DNA from 2 places in the Oceanobacillus sp. FSL K6-3682 genome. Region 2 is predicted to be linked to the other one. Evidence: a T-box and tRNA genes for the amino acid it is inferred to sense, from the RefSeq annotation. Region 2 holds a T-box; the other holds one or more tRNA genes.
The links. The T-box of region 2 lies ahead of proS (proline--tRNA ligase). A T-box ahead of a tRNA ligase gene usually reads a tRNA of that ligase, here a tRNA-Pro.
Positions count from the first base shown of each region.

Region 1 (10,378 bases), 910 kb from region 2:
TGATCTTGGCTCAGGACGAACGCTGGCGGCGTGCCTAATACATGCAAGTCGAGCGCGGGAAGCGGACAGAACTCTTCGGAGGGACGTTCGTGGAACGAGCGGCGGACGGGTGAGTAACACGTAGGCAACCTGCCTGTAAGACTGGGATAACTCGCGGAAACGCGAGCTAATACCGGATAATACTTATCATCTCCTGATGGTAAGTTGAAAGGCGGCTTTTGCTGTCACTTACAGATGGGCCTGCGGCGCATTAGCTAGTTGGTGAGGTAATGGCTCACCAAGGCGACGATGCGTAGCCGACCTGAGAGGGTGATCGGCCACACTGGGACTGAGACACGGCCCAGACTCCTACGGGAGGCAGCAGTAGGGAATCTTCCGCAATGGACGAAAGTCTGACGGAGCAACGCCGCGTGAGTGATGAAGGTTTTCGGATCGTAAAACTCTGTTGTCGGGGAAGAACAAGTATGATAGTAACTGATCGTACCTTGACGGTACCCGACCAGAAAGCCACGGCTAACTACGTGCCAGCAGCCGCGGTAATACGTAGGTGGCAAGCGTTGTCCGGAATTATTGGGCGTAAAGCGCTCGCAGGCGGTTCTTTAAGTCTGATGTGAAATCTTGCGGCTCAACCGTAAACGTGCATTGGAAACTGGAGGACTTGAGTGCAGAAGAGGAGAGTGGAATTCCACGTGTAGCGGTGAAATGCGTAGAGATGTGGAGGAACACCAGTGGCGAAGGCGACTCTCTGGTCTGTAACTGACGCTGAGGAGCGAAAGCGTGGGGAGCGAACAGGATTAGATACCCTGGTAGTCCACGCCGTAAACGATGAGTGCTAGGTGTTAGGGGGTTTCCGCCCCTTAGTGCTGAAGTTAACGCATTAAGCACTCCGCCTGGGGAGTACGGCCGCAAGGCTGAAACTCAAAAGAATTGACGGGGACCCGCACAAGCGGTGGAGCATGTGGTTTAATTCGAAGCAACGCGAAGAACCTTACCAGGTCTTGACATCCTTTGACCGCTCTGGAGACAGAGTTTTCCCTTCGGGGACAAAGTGACAGGTGGTGCATGGTTGTCGTCAGCTCGTGTCGTGAGATGTTGGGTTAAGTCCCGCAACGAGCGCAACCCTTGATCTTAGTTGCCAGCATTTAGTTGGGCACTCTAAGGTGACTGCCGGTGACAAACCGGAGGAAGGTGGGGATGACGTCAAATCATCATGCCCCTTATGACCTGGGCTACACACGTGCTACAATGGACGGAACAAAGGGAAGCAAGCCCGCGAGGTCAAGCAAATCCCATAAAACCGTTCTCAGTTCGGATTGTAGGCTGCAACTCGCCTACATGAAGCCGGAATCGCTAGTAATCGCGGATCAGCATGCCGCGGTGAATACGTTCCCGGGTCTTGTACACACCGCCCGTCACACCACGAGAGTTCGTAACACCCGAAGTCGGTGAGGTAACCTTTTTGGAGCCAGCCGCCGAAGGTGGGACGAATGATTGGGGTGAAGTCGTAACAAGGTAGCCGTATCGGAAGGTGCGGCTGGATCACCTCCTTTCTAAGGATATATAACGGAATTTTGTACTTGGTTGTTTGGTTCAGTTTTGAGAGAGCAATCTCTCTTTTTGTACCTTGAAAACTAAATAAGAGTAACAACGACATCAAACTTTAGAAATAAGGCAAAAAAGCTATTGATATAGCAACACAACTGATTACGAAGTAATCAGCAAACTTATTCCAAAACTTTAGTTAAGTGAATAAGGGCGCACGGTGGATGCCTTGGCACTAGGAGCCGATGAAGGACGGGACTAACACCGATATGCCTCGGGGAGTTGTAAGTAAACTTTGATCCGGGGATTTCCGAATGGGGGAACCCACTGTTCGTAATGGGACAGGACATCTATCTGAATACATAGGGTAGATGAGGCAGACCCGGGGAACTGAAACATCTCAGTACCTGGAGGAAGAGAAAGAAAAATCGATTTCCTGAGTAGCGGCGAGCGAAACGGAAAGAGCCCAAACCAAGAAGCTTGCTTCTTGGGGTTGTAGGACACTCCATTGGAGTTACAAAGAAATTCTTTAAACGAATCGACTTGGAAAGGTCAGCCGAAGAAGGTAACAGCCCTGTAGTTGAAAAGGAATTTCCTCCGGAGTGTATCCTGAGTACGGCGGAACACGTGGAATTCCGTCGGAATCCGGGAGGACCATCTCCCAAGGCTAAATACTACCTAGTGACCGATAGTGAACCAGTACCGTGAGGGAAAGGTGAAAAGCACCCCGGAAGGGGAGTGAAATAGAACCTGAAACCGTGTGCCTACAAGTAGTCGGAGCCCGTTAATGGGTGACGGCGTACCTTTTGTAGAATGGACCGGCGAGTTACGATTGTATGCAAGGTTAAGTGGAAGACACGGAGCCGTAGCGAAAGCGAGTCTGAATAGGGCGAATGAGTATGCGGTCGTAGACCCGAAACCGTGTGATCTACCCATGTCCAGGGTGAAGGTCAGGTAACACTGACTGGAGGCCCGAACCCACGTATGTTGAAAAATGCGGGGATGAGGTGTGGGTAGCGGTGAAATTCCAATCGAACACGGAGATAGCTGGTTCTCTCCGAAATAGCTTTAGGGCTAGCCTCAAGATCGTGAGTACTGGAGGTAGAGCACTGATTGGACTAGGGGCCCCTACCGGGTTACCGAATTCAGTCAAACTCCGAATGCCAGTTACTTCAACTTGGGAGTCAGACTATGGGTGATAAGGTTCATAGTCGAAAGGGAAACAGCCCAGACCGCCAGCTAAGGTCCCAAAGTATACGTTAAGTGGAAAAGGATGTGGCGTTGCACAGACAACCAGGATGTTGGCTTAGAAGCAGCCATCATTGAAAGAGTGCGTAATAGCTCACTGGTCGAGTGACGCTGCGCCGAAAATGTACCGGGGCTAAACGTATCACCGAAGCTGCGGATTGTTCTTACGAACAATGGTAGGAGAGCGTTCAAAGTGCAGAGAAGTCAGACCGTGAGGACTGGTGGAGCGCTTTGAAGTGAGAATGCCGGTATGAGTAGCGAAAAAAGAGTGAGAATCTCTTTCACCGAATGCCTAAGGTTTCCTGAGGAAGGCTCGTCCTCTCAGGGTTAGTCGGGACCTAAGCCGAGGCCGACAGGCGTAGGCGATGGACAACAGGTTGATATTCCTGTACCACCTCATGATTGTTTGAACAATGGGGGGACGCAGGAGGATAAGGAGTGCGCACTGATGGATGTGCGTCCAAGCATGCGAGGAAGTCAGATAGGCAAATCCGTCTGACATATTTCTGAGCTGTGATGGGGAGGGAAATAGAGTACCGAAGTTCCTGATTTCACACTGCCAAGAAAAGCCTCTAGTTAGATCATAGGTGCCCGTACCGCAAACCGACACAGGTAGGCGAGGAGAGAATCCTAAGGTGAGCGGGAGAACTCTCGTTAAGGAACTCGGCAAAATGACCCCGTAACTTCGGGAGAAGGGGTGCTCACTTGTGAGTGAGCCGCAGTGAATAGGCCCAAGCGACTGTTTAGCAAAAACACAGGTCTCTGCGAAGCCGAAAGGCGAAGTATAGGGGCTGACACCTGCCCGGTGCTGGAAGGTTAAGGGGAAGAGTTAGCTCTTCGGAGCGAAGCTTTGAACCGAAGCCCCAGTAAACGGCGGCCGTAACTATAACGGTCCTAAGGTAGCGAAATTCCTTGTCGGGTAAGTTCCGACCCGCACGAAAGGTGCAACGACTTGGGCACTGTCTCAACGAGAGACCCGGTGAAATTATACTATGCGTGAAGATGCGCATTACCCGCGACAGGACGGAAAGACCCCGTGGAGCTTTACTGTAGCCTGATATGGAATGTTTGTGCAGTTTGTACAGGATAGGTGGGAGCCTTTGAAGCGTGAGCGCCAGCTTACGTGGAGGCACCCGTGGGATACCACCCTAACTGTATGACCATTCTAACCCAGGACCGTAATCCGGTTCGGAGACAGTGTCAGGCGGGCAGTTTGACTGGGGCGGTCGCCTCCTAAAAGGTAACGGAGGCGCCCAAAGGTTCCCTCAGAATGGTTGGAAATCATTCGTAGAGTGTAAAGGCAGAAGGGAGCTTGACTGCGAGACCTACAAGTCGAGCAGGGACGAAAGTCGGGCTTAGTGATCCGGTGGTTCCGCATGGAAGGGCCATCGCTCAACGGATAAAAGCTACCCCGGGGATAACAGGCTTATCTCCCCCAAGAGTTCACATCGACGGGGAGGTTTGGCACCTCGATGTCGGCTCATCGCATCCTGGGGCTGTAGTCGGTCCCAAGGGTTGGGCTGTTCGCCCATTAAAGCGGTACGCGAGCTGGGTTCAGAACGTCGTGAGACAGTTCGGTCCCTATCCGTCGTGGGCGTTGGAAGTTTGAGAGGAGCTGTCCTTAGTACGAGAGGACCGGGATGGACACACCGCTGGTGTACCAGTTGTTCCGCCAGGAGCATAGCTGGGTAGCTACGTGTGGAAAGGATAAGTGCTGAAAGCATCTAAGCATGAAGCCCCCCTCAAGATGAAACTTCCCATCACTTCAAGTGAGTAAAATCCCTCAGAGACGATGAGGTTGATAGGTCCGAGGTGGAAGCGTGGCGACACGTGCAGCTGACGGATACTAATCGATTGAGGACTTATCTAAGTTTTTTGATGTCACGTTACTCTTATTTAGTTTTCAGGGTGCAAATTTAAAAAAAGTGTTGCATTTTTATTCTGAAGTGCATATAATATAACTTGTCCTTGTTTTTAAGGAAACATCTTCAAGTTACATATTGTATTGTCTGGTGGCGATAGCGAAGAGGTCACACCTGTTCCCATGCCGAACACAGAAGTTAAGTTCTTCAGCGCCAATGGTAGTTGGGGGCTTCCCCCTGCGAGAGTAGGACGTTGCCAGGCTTTAAATCCGGAGGATTAGCTCAGCTGGGAGAGCACCTGCCTTACAAGCAGGGGGTCGCAGGTTCGAGCCCTGCATCCTCCACCATTATGCCGGCCTAGCTCAACTGGTAGAGCAACTGACTTGTAATCAGTAGGTTGGGGGTTCAAGTCCTCTGGCCGGCACCATTTTCCTTTTAAGGAGCCATTAGCTCAGTCGGTAGAGCATCTGACTTTTAATCAGAGGGTCGAAGGTTCGAATCCTTCATGGCTCACCATTTGCGGGTGTGGCGGAATTGGCAGACGCGCTAGACTTAGGATCTAGTGCCTTCGGGCGTGGGGGTTCAAGTCCCTCCACCCGCACCATTAATTAAATAAAGGCAATACGCGGAAGTAGTTCAGTGGTAGAACATCACCTTGCCAAGGTGGGGGTCGCGGGTTCGAATCCCGTCTTCCGCTCCAAATATTGCCGGGGTGGCGGAACTGGCAGACGCACAGGACTTAAAATCCTGCGGTAAGTGATTACCGTACCGGTTCGATTCCGGTCCTCGGCACCATAAGCGCCCGTAGCTCAATTGGATAGAGCGTTTGACTACGGATCAAGAGGTTAGGGGTTCGACTCCTCTCGGGCGCGCCATCGGGAAGTAGCTCAGCTTGGTAGAGCACTTGGTTTGGGACCAAGGGGTCGCAGGTTCGAATCCTGTCTTCCCGACCATTACATGAATATAACATGGGGCCTTAGCTCAGCTGGGAGAGCGCCTGCCTTGCACGCAGGAGGTCAGCGGTTCGATCCCGCTAGGCTCCACTCAATAACTTTTAAATAAGTTGTTGACAATGGTTTTGAAACATGATATATTGATTTGGTCGCCGTTTTTAAAAGCGACAAAGAAATTGCTCTTTGAAAACTGAACAAAACAACCAGTACGAAAGAAGAAAAACACCTCGTTTTTCTTGAATATTTAAGTCAGAAGTTGACTTCTGAAAGCTAAAGAAACAAACACTTTTATGGAGAGTTTGATCTTGGCTCAGGACGAACGCTGGCGGCGTGCCTAATACATGCAAGTCGAGCGCGGGAAGCGGACAGAACTCTTCGGAGGGACGTTCGTGGAACGAGCGGCGGACGGGTGAGTAACACGTAGGCAACCTGCCTGTAAGACTGGGATAACTCGCGGAAACGCGAGCTAATACCGGATAATACTTATCATCTCCTGATGGTAAGTTGAAAGGCGGCTTTTGCTGTCACTTACAGATGGGCCTGCGGCGCATTAGCTAGTTGGTGAGGTAATGGCTCACCAAGGCGACGATGCGTAGCCGACCTGAGAGGGTGATCGGCCACACTGGGACTGAGACACGGCCCAGACTCCTACGGGAGGCAGCAGTAGGGAATCTTCCGCAATGGACGAAAGTCTGACGGAGCAACGCCGCGTGAGTGATGAAGGTTTTCGGATCGTAAAACTCTGTTGTCGGGGAAGAACAAGTATGATAGTAACTGATCGTACCTTGACGGTACCCGACCAGAAAGCCACGGCTAACTACGTGCCAGCAGCCGCGGTAATACGTAGGTGGCAAGCGTTGTCCGGAATTATTGGGCGTAAAGCGCTCGCAGGCGGTTCTTTAAGTCTGATGTGAAATCTTGCGGCTCAACCGTAAACGTGCATTGGAAACTGGAGGACTTGAGTGCAGAAGAGGAGAGTGGAATTCCACGTGTAGCGGTGAAATGCGTAGAGATGTGGAGGAACACCAGTGGCGAAGGCGACTCTCTGGTCTGTAACTGACGCTGAGGAGCGAAAGCGTGGGGAGCGAACAGGATTAGATACCCTGGTAGTCCACGCCGTAAACGATGAGTGCTAGGTGTTAGGGGGTTTCCGCCCCTTAGTGCTGAAGTTAACGCATTAAGCACTCCGCCTGGGGAGTACGGCCGCAAGGCTGAAACTCAAAAGAATTGACGGGGACCCGCACAAGCGGTGGAGCATGTGGTTTAATTCGAAGCAACGCGAAGAACCTTACCAGGTCTTGACATCCTTTGACCGCTCTGGAGACAGAGTTTTCCCTTCGGGGACAAAGTGACAGGTGGTGCATGGTTGTCGTCAGCTCGTGTCGTGAGATGTTGGGTTAAGTCCCGCAACGAGCGCAACCCTTGATCTTAGTTGCCAGCATTTAGTTGGGCACTCTAAGGTGACTGCCGGTGACAAACCGGAGGAAGGTGGGGATGACGTCAAATCATCATGCCCCTTATGACCTGGGCTACACACGTGCTACAATGGACGGAACAAAGGGAAGCAAGCCCGCGAGGTCAAGCAAATCCCATAAAACCGTTCTCAGTTCGGATTGTAGGCTGCAACTCGCCTACATGAAGCCGGAATCGCTAGTAATCGCGGATCAGCATGCCGCGGTGAATACGTTCCCGGGTCTTGTACACACCGCCCGTCACACCACGAGAGTTCGTAACACCCGAAGTCGGTGAGGTAACCTTTTTGGAGCCAGCCGCCGAAGGTGGGACGAATGATTGGGGTGAAGTCGTAACAAGGTAGCCGTATCGGAAGGTGCGGCTGGATCACCTCCTTTCTAAGGATATATAACGGAATTTTGTACTTGGTTGTTTGGTTCAGTTTTGAGAGAGCAATCTCTCTTTTTGTACCTTGAAAACTAAATAAGAGTAACAACGACATCAAACTTTAGAAATAAGGCAAAAAAGCTATTGATATAGCAACACAACTGATTACGAAGTAATCAGCAAACTTATTCCAAAACTTTAGTTAAGTGAATAAGGGCGCACGGTGGATGCCTTGGCACTAGGAGCCGATGAAGGACGGGACTAACACCGATATGCCTCGGGGAGTTGTAAGTAAACTTTGATCCGGGGATTTCCGAATGGGGGAACCCACTGTTCGTAATGGGACAGGACATCTATCTGAATACATAGGGTAGATGAGGCAGACCCGGGGAACTGAAACATCTCAGTACCTGGAGGAAGAGAAAGAAAAATCGATTTCCTGAGTAGCGGCGAGCGAAACGGAAAGAGCCCAAACCAAGAAGCTTGCTTCTTGGGGTTGTAGGACACTCCATTGGAGTTACAAAGAAATTCTTTAAACGAATCGACTTGGAAAGGTCAGCCGAAGAAGGTAACAGCCCTGTAGTTGAAAAGGAATTTCCTCCGGAGTGTATCCTGAGTACGGCGGAACACGTGGAATTCCGTCGGAATCCGGGAGGACCATCTCCCAAGGCTAAATACTACCTAGTGACCGATAGTGAACCAGTACCGTGAGGGAAAGGTGAAAAGCACCCCGGAAGGGGAGTGAAATAGAACCTGAAACCGTGTGCCTACAAGTAGTCGGAGCCCGTTAATGGGTGACGGCGTACCTTTTGTAGAATGGACCGGCGAGTTACGATTGTATGCAAGGTTAAGTGGAAGACACGGAGCCGTAGCGAAAGCGAGTCTGAATAGGGCGAATGAGTATGCGGTCGTAGACCCGAAACCGTGTGATCTACCCATGTCCAGGGTGAAGGTCAGGTAACACTGACTGGAGGCCCGAACCCACGTATGTTGAAAAATGCGGGGATGAGGTGTGGGTAGCGGTGAAATTCCAATCGAACACGGAGATAGCTGGTTCTCTCCGAAATAGCTTTAGGGCTAGCCTCAAGATCGTGAGTACTGGAGGTAGAGCACTGATTGGACTAGGGGCCCCTACCGGGTTACCGAATTCAGTCAAACTCCGAATGCCAGTTACTTCAACTTGGGAGTCAGACTATGGGTGATAAGGTTCATAGTCGAAAGGGAAACAGCCCAGACCGCCAGCTAAGGTCCCAAAGTATACGTTAAGTGGAAAAGGATGTGGCGTTGCACAGACAACCAGGATGTTGGCTTAGAAGCAGCCATCATTGAAAGAGTGCGTAATAGCTCACTGGTCGAGTGACGCTGCGCCGAAAATGTACCGGGGCTAAACGTATCACCGAAGCTGCGGATTGTTCTTACGAACAATGGTAGGAGAGCGTTCAAAGTGCAGAGAAGTCAGACCGTGAGGACTGGTGGAGCGCTTTGAAGTGAGAATGCCGGTATGAGTAGCGAAAAAAGAGTGAGAATCTCTTTCACCGAATGCCTAAGGTTTCCTGAGGAAGGCTCGTCCTCTCAGGGTTAGTCGGGACCTAAGCCGAGGCCGACAGGCGTAGGCGATGGACAACAGGTTGATATTCCTGTACCACCTCATGATTGTTTGAACAATGGGGGGACGCAGGAGGATAAGGAGTGCGCACTGATGGATGTGCGTCCAAGCATGCGAGGAAGTCAGATAGGCAAATCCGTCTGACATATTTCTGAGCTGTGATGGGGAGGGAAATAGAGTACCGAAGTTCCTGATTTCACACTGCCAAGAAAAGCCTCTAGTTAGATCATAGGTGCCCGTACCGCAAACCGACACAGGTAGGCGAGGAGAGAATCCTAAGGTGAGCGGGAGAACTCTCGTTAAGGAACTCGGCAAAATGACCCCGTAACTTCGGGAGAAGGGGTGCTCACTTGTGAGTGAGCCGCAGTGAATAGGCCCAAGCGACTGTTTAGCAAAAACACAGGTCTCTGCGAAGCCGAAAGGCGAAGTATAGGGGCTGACACCTGCCCGGTGCTGGAAGGTTAAGGGGAAGAGTTAGCTCTTCGGAGCGAAGCTTTGAACCGAAGCCCCAGTAAACGGCGGCCGTAACTATAACGGTCCTAAGGTAGCGAAATTCCTTGTCGGGTAAGTTCCGACCCGCACGAAAGGTGCAACGACTTGGGCACTGTCTCAACGAGAGACCCGGTGAAATTATACTATGCGTGAAGATGCGCATTACCCGCGACAGGACGGAAAGACCCCGTGGAGCTTTACTGTAGCCTGATATGGAATGTTTGTGCAGTTTGTACAGGATAGGTGGGAGCCTTTGAAGCGTGAGCGCCAGCTTACGTGGAGGCACCCGTGGGATACCACCCTAACTGTATGACCATTCTAACCCAGGACCGTAATCCGGTTCGGAGACAGTGTCAGGCGGGCAGTTTGACTGGGGCGGTCGCCTCCTAAAAGGTAACGGAGGCGCCCAAAGGTTCCCTCAGAATGGTTGGAAATCATTCGTAGAGTGTAAAGGCAGAAGGGAGCTTGACTGCGAGACCTACAAGTCGAGCAGGGACGAAAGTCGGGCTTAGTGATCCGGTGGTTCCGCATGGAAGGGCCATCGCTCAACGGATAAAAGCTACCCCGGGGATAACAGGCTTATCTCCCCCAAGAGTTCACATCGACGGGGAGGTTTGGCACCTCGATGTCGGCTCATCGCATCCTGGGGCTGTAGTCGGTCCCAAGGGTTGGGCTGTTCGCCCATTAAAGCGGTACGCGAGCTGGGTTCAGAACGTCGTGAGACAGTTCGGTCCCTATCCGTCGTGGGCGTTGGAAGTTTGAGAGGAGCTGTCCTTAGTACGAGAGGACCGGGATGGACACACCGCTGGTGTACCAGTTGTTCCGCCAGGAGCATA
Region 1 is NZ_CP150263.1:98,270-108,647, forward strand. It holds rRNA gene MHH51_RS00490 (16S ribosomal RNA) at 1-1,550, shown strand, start outside; rRNA gene MHH51_RS00495 (23S ribosomal RNA) at 1,740-4,660, shown strand; rRNA gene rrf (5S ribosomal RNA) at 4,799-4,914, shown strand; tRNA gene MHH51_RS00505 (tRNA-Val) at 4,924-4,999, shown strand; tRNA gene MHH51_RS00510 (tRNA-Thr) at 5,004-5,079, shown strand; tRNA gene MHH51_RS00515 (tRNA-Lys) at 5,093-5,168, shown strand; tRNA gene MHH51_RS00520 (tRNA-Leu) at 5,172-5,256, shown strand; tRNA gene MHH51_RS00525 (tRNA-Gly) at 5,278-5,352, shown strand; tRNA gene MHH51_RS00530 (tRNA-Leu) at 5,359-5,447, shown strand; tRNA gene MHH51_RS00535 (tRNA-Arg) at 5,451-5,527, shown strand; tRNA gene MHH51_RS00540 (tRNA-Pro) at 5,529-5,605, shown strand; tRNA gene MHH51_RS00545 (tRNA-Ala) at 5,623-5,695, shown strand; rRNA gene MHH51_RS00550 (16S ribosomal RNA) at 5,893-7,455, shown strand; rRNA gene MHH51_RS00555 (23S ribosomal RNA) at 7,645-10,378, shown strand, end outside.
Region 1: it has a tRNA-Pro gene. The T-box ahead of proS (proline--tRNA ligase) is inferred to sense a tRNA for this amino acid. The anticodon was not compared.

Region 2 (10,378 bases):
TCCCCCGAAAATCAGGATGTACATTAGAAATCTCCGAATAGATAATTTGTGCATAATCTTCTTCTGTCAGCCCGATATCTTTTCCCAGCCCCTCTTCATCTGCAGCCGGATTTAGAAAAGCCCGAAATGCAACCAGCTTCTCCTGATGAAAAATGCCGACCATCAGCGAATCTCCCTCTAATATTGTAAGGAACTCGTCCTCGTCTAAGGGCTCAAGTCTGTTTTTATCCTCCAATGCTTCATAAACTGCCGTTTGCAGCTCTATAATTTCGGGTAAATCAGTAGTAGTGAGGTAGCGTAAATAAGTATTTTTATCTTCCCCATTTAATGGGAGATATTTTACAATTTCTGTCACAGGTAAACGTCCTTTCTTGCTATGATACAATTAAATCAGATAGAGCTATTCTTTTAGAGGATGTTCAAAAAGTCTAATAAAAATGACACGGCGAGTTTCTGCGTTGACGGGAGTTTCTTGGTCCTATTCATCGGACTTTTTGAACACACACTTTTAGATGCATTTACATCTTATCATTTTTTTAAGGAGGAGTAATATGACAAGTATATACGATTTTTCAGCAAAAACAATTGAGGGTGAAGAGAAGCCGCTGTCAGATTATAAGGGGGATGTGCTGCTCATCGTAAACACAGCCAGTAAATGCGGCTTTACTCCTCAATTTAACGGACTGCAGAAATTGTATGACCAATATAAAGATCAGAGCTTTGAAGTGCTTGGCTTTCCATGCAATCAATTTGGACATCAGGATCCTGGAGCGGATGAAGAGATTAACCAGTTTTGCAAACAGAATTATGGGGTTTCCTTTCAAATGTTTTCTAAAGTGAATGTAAAAGGAAAAAATGCACATCCTCTTTTTGCTTTTTTAACAAGCGAGCAAAAAGGTATACTTGGCGAACAAATTAAATGGAATTTTACAAAGTTTCTTATTGATAAAGATGGACAAGTTGTAAAACGATTTGGTCCGCAAAAGAACCCGGATATAATAGAGAAGGATGTGGAAGCACTTCTAGATGGATAAGCAATAAAAGCGCAGAGGATATATTAAGAACATGACTTAGTTTAAACCATGTTCAATCTATCTTCCGCCCTTTTATCTTTAGAGTACTTTTTCCAAAAAGCTTTGGGCCCGTTCGGTGCTTGGATTAGTGAAGAATGTATTTGGCTCCGTTTCTTCCAGCAATACACCATCATCTAAAAAGAGTACCTTATCTGCAACTTCCTTTGCAAAATTCATTTCATGCGTAACAATTACCATCGTCATGCCTGTCTCCGTCAAGCCTTTCATAACGTCGAGTACCTCTTTTACCATTTCCGGATCAAGTGCGGAAGTTGGTTCATCAAAAAGCATAATTTCCGGTTCCATTGCGAGTGCTCTGGCGATGGCAACACGCTGCTTCTGTCCGCCAGACAGTCGATTGGGGTATGCTTTTTCTTTATCGGTCATACCTACCCTTGCCAGCAGGTTTTTCCCAATCTGCTCCGCTTCTTTTTTCGATAAACCCTTTACTTTTTGTGGTGCATACATTACGTTCTCCAAAGCAGTCATATGGGGAAAAAGATGAAAATGCTGGAATACCATTCCAATATTTTTTCTTATTTCCATTTTGTTAACCCTTGGAGAAATAATTTCCTCATCATTTATATAAATTTGTCCAGAGGTTGGCTCTTCCAATAGATTAAGACAGCGCAGAAAGGTTGATTTTCCAGATCCGGAAGGGCCGATAATTGTCACAACCTCACCTTTTCCAACTGTTGTACTGATACCTTTTAACACTTCATTCTTACCAAATACCTTTGTTATATTATCTGCTTTAATCACTCTGTCTCATCCTCCGTTCAACATACCTTCCAGCCAAAGTTAGTATGGTAACCATCACCCAATAAATTACTCCTGCGAAAAAGAGCGGTTCGAAGTTTCTATATAAATCGGCTCCGGCAATTTGTGCACGGCGCATTAAATCCAGATAGCCAATAGTAGAAACTAATGCCGACTCTTTTGTTAATGTAATAAATTCATTCATGAGTGCAGGAAGAATATTTTTAAATGCCTGCGGTAAAATAATATTTAGCATCATGGAACGATAAGGAACACCTAACGCTTTGGCTGCTTCGGTCTGTCCTTTATCCACTGCCATAATACCGGCACGGATAATTTCAGATACATACGCGGCTGAGTTCAAGCCGAATGCTAATACAGCGGATAAAAATGCCGATATATCATAGCCAGTTAATTGGGGGATTGCTAAGTATATAATCATTAATTGCAAAATAAGCGGTGTACCGCGAAAAATAGATGTATATACATCTGCAATTGCCTTCAACGGCCAAAAGCCCGTTATTTTAAAAATTGCCAAAATAGTACCCAATATAAACCCTGCCAAAATGGATACACTAACAAACTTTAATGTTGCACCTATTCCTTCTAGTATAAAAGGAATATAAGGCACGATTTGGGAAAAATCCAAATTCATGCCCTATCACCTCGTTTCTTTATGCTGTATTTTATTCAACAGAGCCTGGTATCCATTCTTCTTTTAAGCTCTTTAAAGTGCCATCTTCTTCTAATTTTTCTAAAACGGCATTTACATCATCCACTAAATCACTGTCTTTAGGGAATGCGATTGCCATACCCTCAGTTGAAGAATTGGGATCATCAAATCCAAAGAATCCTTGGGAATCCATATATCCCAGAGCAACTTCCTTAGACAGATAGACAACATCGATACGGTTCGCATTCAATTCCTGAGCTAAAATCCCGGCATCATCTACCTTTTTCACCTCAATATTATACTCTTCCGCTAAAGCATCTGCGCCATTTTCTTGAATGGAGCCCAGTTGTACACCAAGTGTTTTTCCTTCAAGCTCATCTAAAGATTCCATTGCTTTATCTTTGGTAACAAACATTTGTCCAGTATCATTATAAACATTAGAGAAGTCTACATTCTTTTTACGGTCTTCGCTTGCATTCATTCCTGATATGACCATGTCCACACGATTTGCTTGCAAGGAACCAATCAGACCTTCAAATTTCATATCTTCAATTTCTAATTCCATATCCAGTTCTTCAGCGATAAGCTTTCCTAATTCAATATCAAATCCTTCAAACTCACCTTGAGGATTTCGTGATTCATATGGAGGGAAATCAGCTGATGTTCCCATTTTTAATACATTTTTATCCCCGCCAGATGATTCAGATTCATTATCATCTGATCCGCAAGCAGCCAGTAAAGCTGTAAATAGTAATGTGCTGAAAAGTAAAATGAGCTTTTTTTTCATTAGACGTTTACCTCTTCTTTGTTTTTATTAAATTCTTCCTTCATTGCCTGAACCGCTTCTTCATTTGTCAATAAATCATAGCCTGTTTTCGCTAAAGAAAGAGCCCCTTCATACAATGCCAGATGCCCATCCTCAGTAATAGTCTGATTAGCAAATTCTTTCGTATGAGCAATTAAGCCTTCTTTGTTTAAGCCGATATACGGATGAATAGCCGGAACTACCTGGCTGACATTTCCCATATCAATCGAACCATAAGATTCTTTTGCTCCATAAACAGGCAGGCGGCTTGTCTCTTTTAAATTTGCAGTAAACAAATCAGATAAAACCTGATTCGTTGTCATATCGTCATAGCTTAATTCATAGTTGGATATATTTAATGTTGCTCCAGTCATTAAAGCTGCTCCTTCAGCAATATGCTTTACCTTTTCTACTACTTCATTAAGGTAAGGACGATTATTTGCCCGGACATAGAACTGTGCAACTGCTTTATCAGGAACCACGTTCGCAGCTTGTCCTCCATCAGGAATAACTCCATGAATACGGACATCTGATTTCACATGCTGTCTCAATGCATTAATACCGTTAAACAATTGAAGCACACCATCTAAGGCATTAATCCCTTTTTCCGGAGCTGCTGCAGCATGTGCTGTTTTTCCATGATACTCAAATTGGATTGCATCCATAGCCAGTGATTCACCGCTTACCTGTGATGTATCACTTGGATGTAAAATCATCGCAGCATCAATACCGTCAAACACTCCCTGCTCACTCATCGGTACTTTAGCTCCGTTTGTTTCCTCTGCAGGAGTACCGAATACATAAACAGTGCCGCCAATTTCATCAATAACTTTACTTAATACAACTCCTGCACCGACACTCATCGTTCCAATTAAATTATGCCCGCAGCCGTGACCTACACCTGGAAGTGCATCATATTCGGCCAGATATGCAATTTGAGGACCAGGCTTTCCGCTTGAGTAGGTTGCTTTAAAGGCCGTATCACGACCAACAATCCCTTTTTCTACTTTAAATTGATGTGACGTTAAATAATCTGTTAATAGCTTCATAGATTCATATTCTTGATCTCCAAGCTCTGGATTATCAAAAATAGTGTCGCTCAAGTTCGTTAAATCATTAATTACTTTATCTAGTTTGTTTTTTAAATTTGACTTCATATTTATTCCCTCATTTAATGTATAATTATTAATTAATATGTATATTTATAACACGATTTTGCATGCTTATGCAATAGGCAAAATAATAATTATATTTTCAGATAATTATTTAAGCTTATATATTGATATTTACAAGAAGTATATCCCTCAACCCAGGATCATATTTTTACTAAGAAAGGTTACTTTAATTCCCCAATAAACCAAATTTCACCTTCATAGCGGTATCCATCTTCATCTGTAATTATTTCTTTAAAGCCTGATTCTTGCATATCATTTGGAATGGATATACCCCATTCAGTCTAAATTTTTCTACTATCAGAAAGAGGCAATCCTTTAAGCACTTTATATATTATCTTTAATACATAAAAGCAGACTGAGCTGCAAAACCCAGTCTGCTTCCATTTTTCAGTTATTAATACGCTTTTGCCCAGTAAACTAATTCCTTTGCCTGCTTCCCGCAGCATACGCATGTATCAGATACGCTTTCCGGTTCAAACGGAATACAGCGGGAGGTTGCTGTTGTTTCTTCTTTAATCTTTTCTTCACAGGCTACATCTCCACACCACATTGCTTTGACAAAGCCGCCCTTTTCAATTTCTGTTTTAAATTCATCCATATTTTTAGCTGTATGGGTCATCTCTTCACGATGCTCTAATGCACGATTATATAGATTTGCCTGTACTTCATCCAGCAATGCAGCAAGACGCTCTTCCACATCTGCCAGAGCAACAAATTCCTTCTCGCCGGTATCACGGCGGACAAGAACGACCTGCTCTTTTTCAATATCCTTTGGCCCCATCTCAACTCGGACCGGGATACCTTTCATTTCATATTCATTAAATTTCCAGCCTGGCATTTTATCACTGCCGTCAATATCGACACGGGCAACTTTTGCTAATTTATCACGTAGAGCATAAGCTTTATCCAGTACGCCTTCTTTATGCTGGGCGATTGGAACAATCATTGCCTGTGTCGGAGCAATCTTTGGAGGCACTACTAGTCCGCGATTATCGCCGTGCACCATAATTAAAGCTCCCATAATCCGGGTAGACAAGCCCCATGAAGTTTGATGAACAAACTGGCTTTCCCCATTTTCATCCAGATAGGTAATATCAAATGCTTCTGCAAATCCAGAACCAAAATGATGCGATGTAGCAGATTGCAATGCTTTCCCGTCATGCATCAATGCTTCAATCGTTAAGGTAAATTCCGCCCCTGCAAATTTTTCTTTATCTGTTTTCTTTCCTTTTAACACAGGGATGGCTAAATATTCTTCCACCAGCTTGGCATAAATTCCAAGCATACGATTTGTTTCTTCGGTTGCTTCTTCATCTGTTGCATGTGCTGTATGCCCTTCCTGCCAATGGAATTCAGAGGAACGCAGGAATGGACGTGTTGTTTTTTCCCAGCGGACTACGTTGGACCATTGGTTATAGAGCTTTGGCAGATCACGGTAAGAGTGAATATTATTTGAGTAATAATCACAGAAAAGCACCTCAGAAGTTGGGCGCACCGCGATACGTTCTGTTAATTCCTCATCTCCGCCGTGCGTTACCCAGGCAACCTCAGGAGCAAAGCCTTCTACGTGATCTTTTTCCTTTTGCAGCAGGCTTTCCGGAATAAACAGTGGAAAAGCAACGTTCGTATGACCTGTTTCCTTAAACATACGATCTAATTCGTCTTTAATATTTTCCCAGATTGCATAGCCATAGGGCTTGATAATCATCGTTCCGCGCACTTGACCATAGTCAACAAGCTCTGCCTGTTTAACTACGTCTGTATACCACTGTGCGAAATCGTCCTCCATCGCTGTAATTTTTTCTACAAATTGTTTATTTTTCTTACCCAATTGTAAGCACCTCTTTCTTATTTAACTCTTCTATTATTTGAAATTCCATATAAACGCAAAAAATCCTCCATCCTTATGAAAAGGGACCGAGGTTAAACAGGTGGTACCACCCTTGTTTATATATAAGCTGCTGTCTGTTATTTTACAGACATGCCCGGCAAATATATACACTTCATTTGATAACGGCCAAAACCGCGCCAATTTCAGAGTTGTATCTCCTTATATGGCGAACTCGGGAGGCAGGTTCCCTTGTATGTCTATGAAAAAGTCTCAGCATCCTTTTTCTCTCTGTATTAGACAGTAACAACGTACTATTCTCCGTCAATATTTCAACTATGCTTTTAATATATAGTTCTCACTGATGAAAGTCAAGAAGCAGACGATTTTTTACAGTTAAGAAAATGGGAATAAGGCATTTGCTGCCTGCTTATAACCAGACCGCGATAAAGAACCAGACAATCATAATCAACTGCAGGACAACTTTTGCAACAGAACCTCCTAAAAATCCTAAAAAAGAACCAATGGAAGCCCGGATTGCTTCTTTCACTGTTCTCCGTTGCATCATTTCGATAGCGAGCACTGTTAAAAATGGAACATAAATAATTCCAAATGGCGGAGTAATAAAGGAACCGATAATAACAGCTACCGCAGCGCCTCTTTCTCCTGCTTTACTGCCTCCAAATTTTTTCACAAAATAACTGTTGGCAATAATGTCCGCAACAAAGAGAATAACTGTGATCACAATCATTCCTGCCCAGAACCACCAGTTCAGGGTCTCACTATTTATAAAGAAGTAATAGATTAGAAATCCTCCCCAAATAGCAATAACAGACGGGATCATCGGAAAGATAATTCCCAGAAAACTTGCGATAAATAACAGGATAATGATTATCCATAATAAAATATCCAATTCTTGCACACTCCTTAATAAAAAGCTTACTTTTTCAGTATCCCCTATAATATAAGTTCAAAAAAACCCTTATCTAGGCACTCTTTTTAAACATACTGGATAACCTTGTCTCTTCCTTTAATATAATCCGGCGATAATTCTCCATATGCTTGTATATACAAAGCAGTGTTAAAAATATAACCACCAGCGCAGGCCCATTTCCAAAGAAATAGTAGGTTGTAATAAGAAAAGATACATACATAAACAGGACGCCGATAACAAGATAGTCTGTTGCAAAAGTAAAGAACAATAAAATAGCAATTCCAATTAAAGCAACCCGCCAGTCAATGGCAATTAATGCACCAACCAGGGACGCGGTACCTTTCCCGCCGCTGAAGTTCATCGTTATAGGATAATTATGCCCAATAATAACAAATAAAGCAGTCAAATAAATATATAAGGAAGCCTCTCCAGCCGGGATTCCTGCTTCTCCTAAAATAAATAAGACGAGTAAAATGGCAAGTGTAGCCTTAAAAATATCAATCAGCGCAACCACAATACCATATTTCCAGCCTAACAGAATTGTTGTATTAGATGCTCCGGCATTTTTGACACCTTCACTCTTAATATCCCGCTTCTTTATTTTCCCGATAATTTGCGATCCATGAATACAGCCAAAAATATAGCCTATTAAACAGCTAATGAAGTAATACATTGATTTCCCTCCATTTCTGTTAAGTTTCTCTTATTATATGTCCAGAATGCTTAAGAAATCAATTTGTAAAACAACCATATTTATCTAGTTGTTCAATGCATCATCAGGAACTTGTTCATGTTATGATTACTAATAGAGAGAAATTTTTTAAAGGAGTCAGAAATAACGAATGAAAGCTTTAAAGCATTTTACGCTTTCCTGGATTGCTATTATTCTTTTTATAGGTTTGCTGTTCTGGCTTTACCAGCAGACAAATTCTTCTTATGAAAGAGTGGATGGAGAAGAAACGATATCAGAACTTCATCCCGCTGTCCAGGAAGCTGTCGATACGTTGATTGATCGTGCTGATGATATTGATATAGAGGTTGTTATTACAGATGGCCTGCGTACAGAGGAAGAACAGGAAACGCTGTATGCAAGAGGCAGAGAAAACGAAGAAGATATTGTTACCCACGCCAGAGCAGGTGAAAGCTATCATAATTATGGTTTGGCTGTGGATTATGCGATTCGGAACAACGACGGAGAAATTATCTGGGATATTCATTATGACGGGAATAACAATGGAGAGCCGGACTGGTTTGAAGTTGCAGAAATCGCAAAAGATTTAGAGTTTGAATGGGGCGGAGATTTCAATGGCTTTACAGATTATCCGCATTTGCAGATGACATTCGGATTGAGCATTTCTGAACTGCAACAGGGATATCGTCCCTCCGTTGAAGAAGAATAGGATGGTAATTAACATATACTCCACGCAAATATTTTTCATAAAAAGAAATTCAGGCAGAGGCTTTTATTGTCTGAATTTCTTTTTATTTACCAAAGTATCCAGCAGCTATTAAAACAATTTAAGTTCTTTTATTTCTTTCTTTGTTTCATCCGTTCCGAGTTCGTATAGTTTATGATAAACAGTAATCAAATCCTCCTCATAGTTATCCCGTTTTTCATCGACTGGCCGTTCATCAAATGGTTTCCCCACGAATTTAACTGCATCTTTTGCATTTTTTTCTTTTCTCGCAAACAGAACTTCGATTTCTTTTACCTCTTCTGGTGTTGCATATATCTCATACTCAATACCGTTGTCAGGCAGCGAAACCTCGCTAATTTCTTCCGTATCAACTGTTACAAAATATTTATTTCGTACCATTATTGGAAACCTCCCCTTTCTTATAAAGCTTTTTCCCTTTTTAGCCGAGCTAAAACTTCTCTTTTAGATTATAAGAAAATGATACCCGAATTGTAATATTTCTTAAAAAATCGTTTAGAACCCTAGTTTTAATTATTATACTTGTTCAATATCCGCCAACCATAAGTACTCTAAAATTAATTACAAAGAAAAAAGACCATCATTTGATGATCTCGCTTTTCATTTCTTGAACGTAATAGATTAACATTCCATCCAACAACGTTTATCCTTTATGCTTTCGTATTCTTTTTATTTGCCAATGTGTCTATCAGCCAAAAAAAGACACTCGGATAAACAGACAAGAATATAAAATTAATTATCATTTCTCTGTTATTAAAATCAGGGAAACCTCCACCTAATACGAAATATGCCAATAAAGCAATTACTATTCCCGCTAAAACATGCAGGACGGCTCTCAAAGTATTCCCAGCTTCTGTATTCATAATCCCGGATGTTATTTTATCAATTCCGGCAGAAGCTGGAATCCCTGCAAGAAAAACAATTGGAGCTATATACCAGAGAGAAAACCAAAAAGAAAATAATAAAACTTCCGAAGCAACTGTAAAGAATGCTGTATTAAATTCCTTGCTTGCAGATTCAGTTATCATAGTAAATACAAATCCCATATTGAAAGAAGTAATACATGCTGCCAATAGCTTACTTTTTGAAAAAATATTTTTTAACATAACAACGTCCTTTACTGAATCTCAATTACATCCATTAAAAACAGTAATTCTTTTTGAAATTTCCTTACTCTATTCTTCTTCATCCTCATAAATATATTGCGAAGTTTCATCACTTCCGGAAGCCTCAATAAACACAGAAAAAGAAGTATACCACTCATCCTTCCAAATCCAGATTCCCTCTTGTTCATGTTCTTTATAATAGATATTCTCAGTCAGAAGGTTGTTCTTATTTTCTTGAAAGAAATTGGCAATAAAAATGCGTGATGCACTGGCAGTAAATTTATTTTCTTTTATCTCATTATCATACACATTATACTGCAGCAGAAGCTGTCCGCCATCTAACTCTTTTGTGTCATTTCGAAAGAGAGTATTTCCCGAAATCAACGTATCACGGGTACCGCCTCTTTCTTCATCATATCCGCCGATAGATATTCCGGTATAATAATTATGTGAAACCAGGTTATCTGTTATTTGAATATCCTCAGCATATTTCCCGGCATGTTCTGATGTAGCTTCAATTCCAATATCATTCTCATACAACTCATTCTTATCAATAAGAATATCTTTCCCTCCATCTACATAAATAGCC
Region 2 is NZ_CP150263.1:1,004,686-1,015,063, reverse strand. It holds gene MHH51_RS05195 (hypothetical protein) at 1-355, opposite strand, end outside; gene MHH51_RS05190 (glutathione peroxidase) at 552-1,034, shown strand; gene MHH51_RS05185 (amino acid ABC transporter ATP-binding protein) at 1,113-1,835, opposite strand; gene MHH51_RS05180 (amino acid ABC transporter permease) at 1,828-2,487, opposite strand; gene MHH51_RS05175 (transporter substrate-binding domain-containing protein) at 2,519-3,292, opposite strand; gene MHH51_RS05170 (M20 family metallopeptidase) at 3,292-4,467, opposite strand; gene MHH51_RS05165 (DUF3916 domain-containing protein) at 4,647-4,754, opposite strand; gene proS (proline--tRNA ligase) at 4,880-6,316, opposite strand; T-box leader at 6,395-6,650, opposite strand; gene MHH51_RS05155 (DUF456 domain-containing protein) at 6,744-7,226, opposite strand; gene MHH51_RS05150 (glycerol-3-phosphate acyltransferase) at 7,300-7,920, opposite strand; gene MHH51_RS05145 (M15 family metallopeptidase) at 8,090-8,647, shown strand; gene MHH51_RS05140 (hypothetical protein) at 8,756-9,064, opposite strand; gene MHH51_RS05135 (hypothetical protein) at 9,334-9,789, opposite strand; gene MHH51_RS05130 (right-handed parallel beta-helix repeat-containing protein) at 9,859-10,378, opposite strand, start outside.